DNA from 2 places in the Pseudoalteromonas sp. MQS005 genome. Region 1 is predicted to be linked to the other one. Evidence: predicted binding sites of a transcription regulator. Region 1 holds the regulator's gene; the other holds the start of a gene.
What was found. Region 1 encodes FliA, which starts transcription of late flagellar genes. Its sites were predicted from a motif close to CTAAAGNTNNNNNNNNNNNNGCCGATA; they were not measured.
Positions count from the first base shown of each region.

Region 2: the regulator FliA is predicted to act here: its motif matches at 2,614-2,640, upstream of A9479_RS17005 (DUF5610 domain-containing protein).

Region 1 is NZ_LYRQ01000003.1:90,771-94,942, forward strand. It holds gene A9479_RS02500 (chemotaxis protein CheA) at 1-850, opposite strand, end outside; gene A9479_RS02505 (protein phosphatase CheZ) at 865-1,632, opposite strand; gene cheY (chemotaxis response regulator CheY) at 1,649-2,032, opposite strand; gene A9479_RS02515 (RNA polymerase sigma factor FliA) at 2,073-2,783, opposite strand; gene A9479_RS02520 (MinD/ParA family protein) at 2,810-3,670, opposite strand; gene flhF (flagellar biosynthesis protein FlhF) at 3,663-4,172, opposite strand, start outside.
Region 2 is NZ_LYRQ01000061.1:20,910-25,081, reverse strand. It holds gene A9479_RS17015 (RNA-binding protein) at 163-642, shown strand; gene murI (glutamate racemase) at 605-1,393, opposite strand; gene A9479_RS17005 (DUF5610 domain-containing protein) at 1,460-2,584, opposite strand; gene trmA (tRNA (uridine(54)-C5)-methyltransferase TrmA) at 2,749-3,846, shown strand; gene A9479_RS16995 (thiol:disulfide interchange protein DsbA/DsbL) at 3,920-4,172, opposite strand, start outside.

The sequences.
Region 1 (4,172 bases):
CTTCAAACTCGTCGTCACTTATTTCATCATCGCCCGAGCTTTGCTCGTTACTTGGTGGAGCCACAGGAGCTGATGGTGTTTGTTGTGGTGTACTTGCGGTTGCTTGGCTCACTTCGCCAAAGCTGCCTACACCATGAAGTTCATCCAATAAGCTGTCAAACTCATCGTCAGTTATATCACCACTGACATCATTGTCACTTGATGATGATTGTTTTTCTTGTGGGGCTTGCCCTTTTCCATGAAGTTCATCAAGTAGGCTTTCGAATTCGTCTTCGGTTATTTCATCAATCTGAGACTCAGTACTGCTGCTATCTGAGCCGCTAAATAATTCATCAAAAGCAAACGGGTCTTCTTCAGCATCGTTGCTCGGTTGCTCTGCAACTGGTTCGGGCTCTACCGATGGGGTTTCGACAGGAGCTATATCTTCAACCACAGAATCGCCGGCAAGCTCTTCTGCTGTCGGTGGCTGTCCAAGTTTGTGAAGTACTGCAAGTAATTCTGGATCAGCAGGCTCTGGCTGGTCACGATTTTTAATCGTGGCAAACATTTCATTAATGGTATCCAGTGCTTGTAAAATCACATCCATTAATTCAGAGTTAACTGTTCTTACACCTTGGCGCAGTAAATCAAACACATTTTCAGCACCATGACATGCATCAACAAGCTCTGTCATAGCCAAAAAGCCAGCGCCACCCTTTACAGTGTGGAAACCGCGAAATATTGCGTTTAGTAGCTCAGTATCATCTGGGTTGTTTTCCAGTTCTACTAACTGTTCAGATAAAAGCTCAAGGATTTCTCCGGCCTCTACTAAAAAGTCTTGTAAAATATCTTCATCGACTTCAAAGCTCATGCAGTACTCTCCTATTAGAAGCCCAAACTTGATAATAGATCATCAACTTCATCTTGATCAGATACAACATCATTACGCGTTTCTTTATCAATAATAGGCCCTTCGGGACCTGCTAGTGTTTGTGCAACAATGGGATCTTCTATTTTTTCTGGTTGTTCAGTTGGTTCAACCTCACCACCTTGCGCTGCAAATGCAGTTAACAGGTGAATTAAACTTTCTTCAACTTCACGGACAAGTTCAATAACACGGCGAATAACCTGACCGGTTAAATCTTGATAGTCTTGAGCCATCAGCACATTAGTCATCAGCATTTGTAACTCATCGGTTTTGTGATGAGAACTGCTCATAAACTTATCAATACTATGACAAAGTGATTTAAACTCACCAAGCTCTATTTCGCGGTTCATTAAACGATCCCACGTTGGCTTGATATCAGCTATTTCGTCAGCGATTTCTTGTGCTAATGGTAAGCTTGCTTCAACCGCATCCATTGTCTTATTGGCTGCGTTTTCTGTCATTTCCATGACATAGTTAAGGCGTTTTTTTGCGTCAGGGATGGCATCAGTGGTAATGTCTGTTAAACGCGTGTCTAACTCGAAACTTTTTAAAGCTTCGTGCAGTTGACGCGTCAACTTACCCACCTCAGCAAATAACTGTGATTGCTCTTGTGAAGCTGTTTCTAAAATTAACTGATTCGCTTTATCTTGCTCACCATTTTCTAAAAAAACAACTAACTGGCGAGCTTGTTCTAAAGTAATCTGAGGCGCAGCAGGTGCTGACATAAGCCTCTCCCTCTCATTAACCTAAGCGTTCGAACACTTTTTCTAATTTAGTTTTCAATGTACCTGCAGTAAATGGTTTAACAATATAACCATTAACACCTGCTTGGGCCGCAGCAATTATTTGTTCTTTTTTAGCTTCTGCTGTAACCATTAAAACAGGAATATGCTTTAATTTTTCATCAGCTCGAATTGCCCTTAAAAGATCAATACCTTGCATGCCTGGCATATTCCAATCTGTTACAACAAAATCAAACGCTTGATTTTGCAACATAGGCAAAGCAGTTGACCCGTCATCTGCTTCTTGAACATTGGTAAAACCTAAATCGCGCAACAGGTTTTTAATAATACGTCTCATTGTTGAGAAATCATCAACAACAAGAATTTTAATGTTTTTATCCAAAACATCCTCCAGTGAGGCCTGAACCTTTATTTACTTACTTCTAGTTTATCCAGTCATTGATTTTTGCTTTAAGCTTAATCATCGCCTGACCATGTATCTGACTTACACGCGATTCACTTACATCGAGTATATGCCCAATTTCTTTTAAATTCATCTCATCGTTATAGTACAAAGAAAGCACCATTGCATCTTTTTCCGGTAACGACTTTATTGCACTGAGTAAAGACTCATTAAACCGTTCATTTTTAACATTATTGAACGGTTTGTCTAGTGCTAAATCTTGGCCATGAGGTGTAATCACATCATCATCTATACCAAGGTCTTCAATACCTAACACTTTGCTTACATTTACATCGTTTAAAATATGATGGTACTCATTTAGCGAAATTTCAAGTTTTTCAGCAACTTCACTATCTTTAGGTTCACGGTTTAAACTGTTCTCAAGCGCAACAATAGTCTCTGCAACCAAACGGCTTTTTCTGTGAACTGAACGTGGAACCCAATCGCCTCGGCGCATTTCGTCTATCATCGCACCACGAATACGAATACCGGCAAAGGTTTCAAAGCTTGCGCCTTTGCTTGCATCAAAGTTTTTTGAAGCTTCAATTAAACCAATCATACCCGATTGAATTAAATCATCTAGCTGCACACTGGCCGGTAAACGAGCAATTAAATGGCACGCCACTTTTTTGACTAATGAGGCATGCTTTTCAACAATCATATTTAAATTCTGTGTTGACTGATATCCCATAGCTCTATTCACCGGTATTGTCATTGTTAGTTACTAACTAGTTTCTCAATGAAAAACTCTAAATGACCCGAGGCTTGACTAGGTGTTGGCCACTTAGCAATTTTTGTAGCCAGTGTTTTAAAAGCAATTGCAGCAGGCGACCCAGGAAAAACCTCAACAATTACTTTTTGGCGGCGCGTTGATTTGCGCATATTTTCATCATATGGAACCGTTGCAACCAACTCCATTGATATATCTAAAAATCGGTCGGTAACCTTTGAAAGTTTTGCAAACAATTCCTGCCCTTCGCGTAAACTACGCACCATATTGGCAACAATTTTAAATTTATAAACGCCGTGCTCACGGCTAAGTACTTTAATTAAAGCATAGGCATCGGTAATTGATGTAGGCTCATCACATACCACCACAACCACATCTTGCGCTGCGCGAGAAAAACTCAGCACCATATCGGAAATACCCGCAGCGGTATCAACAATTAAAATATCAAAGTCGGTGTTAAGTTCACTAAATGCACGAATAAGTCCAGCGTGCTCTGAGGGTGATAACTCAACCATACTTTGCGAACCCGATGTTGCAGGCACTATTTTTATGCCTGCGGGACCTTCGACTAAAATATCATCAAGTTCACATTCGCCCGATAAAACATGAGATAAATTACGCTCAACGCGCAGTCCAAGCATCACATCACAATTCGCTAATCCTAAATCAGCATCTAGTACAAGCACACGTTTGCCTTGTTGGCCTAACGCGATTGCCGTGTTAAGGGATACGTTCGTTTTACCCACTCCACCTTTGCCGCCGGTGACAGCGATAACTTTTACGCCGTTATTATTATTCTTGCTCATTTTGCGAAGGCCGCTTGCTTGATCTAAAACTGTGTTAATCATACATCTCTACTGTGCTCGACGCCACTGATTGGTGTCGTGATTGTTGTGCTTTTATTCTTTTTAAATACAATTGCTCAGCTTTTTTTACTAGTTTTTCGGCATTTGCCACTCTAATATCTTCTGGTACTCGCTGACCGTTAGTAAGATACCCTATTGGGAGACGATTTTGAATCGCAATACTAATAATCTCACCTAAACTCAATGACTCATCAAGTTTAGTAAAAATACATCCGCTTAGCTGTACTTTTTTAAAGTGCCTTACTGTTTCTTGTAATACATTAATTTGCGCCGTCGCACTTAATACTAAATAACTACGTATATCAACACGCTGATTACGCATCAAGGTGTTTAACTGCTCAGTTAAGCGTAAATCACGTTGACTCATTCCCGCTGTATCAATTAAGACTAGACGTTTATTTCGTAAATGGTATAAAACTTCTGCTAATTCATTTGCATCTTTAACTTGTTTAACGCCACAACCTATAATACGACCATACGTTGC
Region 2 (4,172 bases), on a different contig from region 1:
AATGAGGGTGAAATAGTAAAGAAACTCCTTACTATCGGTTACTTTTTACACTCTTATTAACTATTTGCTATAAATTTCATTGCTATGTTCAATTAAGACGTTAAGATAGCAAGTTCACAATGTTAAATTAATGTTTATTTCCTGTTTATTGGTAGATCAAAAATGAAATTACCCGATCAAAAATCTTTTATCTTCGCAGTTATTCTTTCTGTTGTTGGTTTTGTTATCGTTAAGTTTGCACTTGCAAGCCTAGCATTAGACCCTGCACTTCTATTCGGTGCCGGTTTATTAATTGGTGGACTTGTTATTGCTGCAATGTCATCAGTAAGTACAGAAGAAGCCGAAGTAAAAACAAAAACACTTTATGTTGGCAATCTTCCTTATCGTGCAAATGAAGGTGTAGTTCGTACTTTATTTGAAGAGCAAGGCAAAGTATTTAACGTTCGTTTGTTAAAAGATAAGAATACTGGCAAGCGTCGCGGTTTTGGCTTTGTTGAAATGGCACAAGCAGATGCTGATAATGCAATTGCTAAGCTAAACGATAGTGAGTTCCAACAACGTACTTTGAAAGTACGTGAAGCAAAACAAAAACAAGAAGATGATTCTAACTCTTATCGTTCAGAGTCGGATCAAACAGTGTAACTTGCTTAACCGCTAGTTTATCACTACATACATCAGCCGTTGCATAATAGTGCAGCGGCTTTTTTATGCCTGCTTGATTATCACTTAATTTGAGTAAAGAACTAACTCGCTTAGCAATGGCCGCACCAGAGTCTAATAACTGTACTTGCGTATTAAAGTAATCACTAATTGGTTTAGCTAAAATAGGAAAGTGAGTACAGCCTAATACCAGTACATCGATATCTTTATTAATATTTAATCGGTCTAACTCAGTGTGCAACTTATCGAGATCTAAGTGCTGGGTAAAAAAGAGAGTCTCTGCCAAAGTAACCAGTTCAACACTACTATATAAACTTGTGGTTATCGATGAGGCATATTCTTTTATAAGTGCATCAGTATACGGGCTTGATACCGTTGCGGGAGTTGCCAATAAACCTATATGCTTTGATTGCGTTAATTGCGCTGCGGGTTTAATTGCAGGTACTACCCCAACAATAGGAATATCGGTAATTTGACGTACCGAACTTAACGCTGATGTTGAGGCGGTATTGCAGGCTATAACAATTAAGTCGACATTTAGTGACTCATCTTTAATAAATTGAATCAATCCACATAGGCGATGAATGATGGTTTGTTGCGACTGTGCGCCATATGGCAATAATGCATTATCCATAAAATAGCTGTATTGAGCATGAGGAATGCTTTGCTGAATATGCTCAAGCACGGTGGTTCCACCTATACCTGAATCAAATACCATGATGTGCGCTGACAAACTACCATTCCTACTCTTTACTAAGAACGGCAGTTTGCCATGTAGCTTTTGTAAAAGAAAGTAGTTTTACTCAGTGCCTAGCTTTGCAGTAGCGGCGTTTAATTTATCTAAGTTTTCAAACATGGTGTTAGTGTAATCAACCAGTTTATCTATTTCTTGTTGATCTTGATTTAGCCATTGAATGATACCTGATAGCTGACTTTCTAATCCTAGGGTTTGCGCTTTAGAGTAAGCCGATTTTAGATCATCATTAAAAGGGGCAACAGTTTCGGCAATGGCTTTTTCTGATGTTGGCTTAATTTGTTCATACTCTTTAATGGCAGCAACGGTTTTGCTTTGACGTAAGTCCATTGAGAATGCCACCAGCTGTTCATTCCCTAAACTGAGTTCTTGGGCTTGTTCAAATGCTTTGTCTAAATCACCACTGAAAAAGGTTTTACTTACATCTTGTAACTCTGCCATTAAATCATTTATGGCTTGCTGCTCGTCTTCATTAAGCTCACCGTTTACTGACATCGAGAAAGAGAGCTCACGGGATTCAGAAAATTGCGTACTAAATGATTGTGAATCATCTGTTTTTTGATAGCGACTAGATGATTGCGATTGGTAAGCATCTGCAAAGCTAATACTCACCTCATCACCTTCTGCTGTGGTAAATGTATAATCAGCACTATTGCTTAAACTTACATATTGCGCCTGACTAACAGTTACGCTTGCAGGTTGTGGGTTAAATAAGTTCTGCTCAAATTTATCGAGGCCACTAAAGATACCCTCTTTAGATTTATCAATACCCTCTTCAAGTTCTTGATTAAATACGCCCATGCCTTTTAATTCATCCACAGCCTCATCAACACCCGTCTGCACTCCTTTACGTGCCTGATTTAGCATATCTTGTAGTTTGTCGTTATCGGCACCATTGGCTTTGGCTTTTTTTACCGAGCTTGTAACAAAGTCTAAAACATTTTTTACGACTTCATTAAAATCAAACAGTGGTTTGTCTTTTTTGGTTTCAGCGACCGGCAAACCTAATTCTTTTGCCATTTTGTCACCTAATACGGCAGCAGCCAGTTCTTTTCCTCGTTGCTGATAACTAGTTGGTGGCGAGTCTATTTTAGGCTGTGGCATTGCTTGTTTAGTATTGTATTTATTAGCATTACTGTTTGGAACAAAACTAAAGTTACCTATTTTCATGAGAAGACTCCTATTTAGACTTACCCTTATATCGGCCAAGTAAGCCTATACTGTAGTAAAATGCTCAAAAAAAGCTCACTATATTTGATCAAAACTAGACAAATACGCTTCGCTCCCTACAATAGCGCCGATAAACAGATCTCAACGATAAGGTTATACCGTTAATGGCAGTTATAAATATAGATACCACGCAGTACGATGCACAATTAAATGAAAAAGAGCAGCGTATTACAGAGCAATTTCAACGTTTTGGTGTAAAACAGTTAGAAGTATTTAGCTCTGAGCCCATTAACTACCGCCAACGTGCAGAATTTAGAGTATGGCACGATGGTGACGATCTGTTTCATATTATGTTTGATCAACAAACAAAAGATAAAATACGTGTTGATACCTTTGACCCTGCAGCTCCTTTAGTAGGTGAAATTATGCAGGTGATGATTGATAATTTAAAAGACTGCGAAGTACTACGTCGTAAGCTATTTCAAATAGATTATTTATCAACCCTCAGTGGTGAAATTTTAGTGAGCTTGCTTTATCACAAGCCACTTGATGAACACTGGTTAACTGAGATCAATGCCTTAAAGGAAAAGCTAAGCAGCCAATACAAAATTGACTTTATTGGCCGTGCACGTAAGCAAAAAGAAAAATTGGGCGATGACTTTGTTACTGAGCGCTTAATGGTGAATGGCCAAGAGCTAATCTATCAGCAGGTAGAAAATAGCTTTACTCAGCCTAATGCGAAGGTAAATATTAAGATGTTGGAGTGGGCACAAGAGTTATGTAAACCACTAAACAATGATTTACTAGAGCTGTATTGTGGTAACGGAAACTTTTCAATTGCACTTGCGGGCTCATTTAATAAAGTGCTGGCAACAGAAATATCAAAATCGTCTGTGCATTCAGCGCAATATAATATTGCTCAAAACCAAGTAACTAACTTAGATATTATTCGCATGTCGAGCGAAGAGTTTACTCAGGCAATGAAAGGCGAGCGTACTTTCTCTCGCTTAGATGGCATTGACTTGAGTAGTTACAACTGCCAAACCATCTTAGTCGACCCGCCTAGAGCAGGCATGGACACGCTTACGTGTGACTTAGTGGCTAATTATGAAAATATTATTTATATCTCATGTAACCCAGACACATTAGAGCGTGACCTTGAACACTTAACGCAAACCCACGAGGTTAAGCGCTTTGCAATATTTGATCAGTTCCCTTATACACACCACATTGAATCTGGTGTGTTTTTACAACGTAAATAAAAAAAGCATTAAACAGCGCACGTTGTAAGAATAAAAAAGCTCCTTAAGGAGCTTTGTTATTTAACCAAACTACTTATTTATTTGCTAAGTAATTAATGAGTGCGCTTACATCTTCTGGCGATGAAATGCCTGACTCACCACCTAAGTTAAGCTTGTATTTACCATTAACGATAAACGTAGGAACGCCACGTAGTGCCCCTTTGCCTTTAAAGTAATCTTGGTCACGTTTCATTTTAGAGCTAAGTGTACGTACCGAGAAGCTTTCAAATAATTTATCAAACTTGTCGCCATCTACGCCTTGAGCTAAAAATACATCTTTTACATCT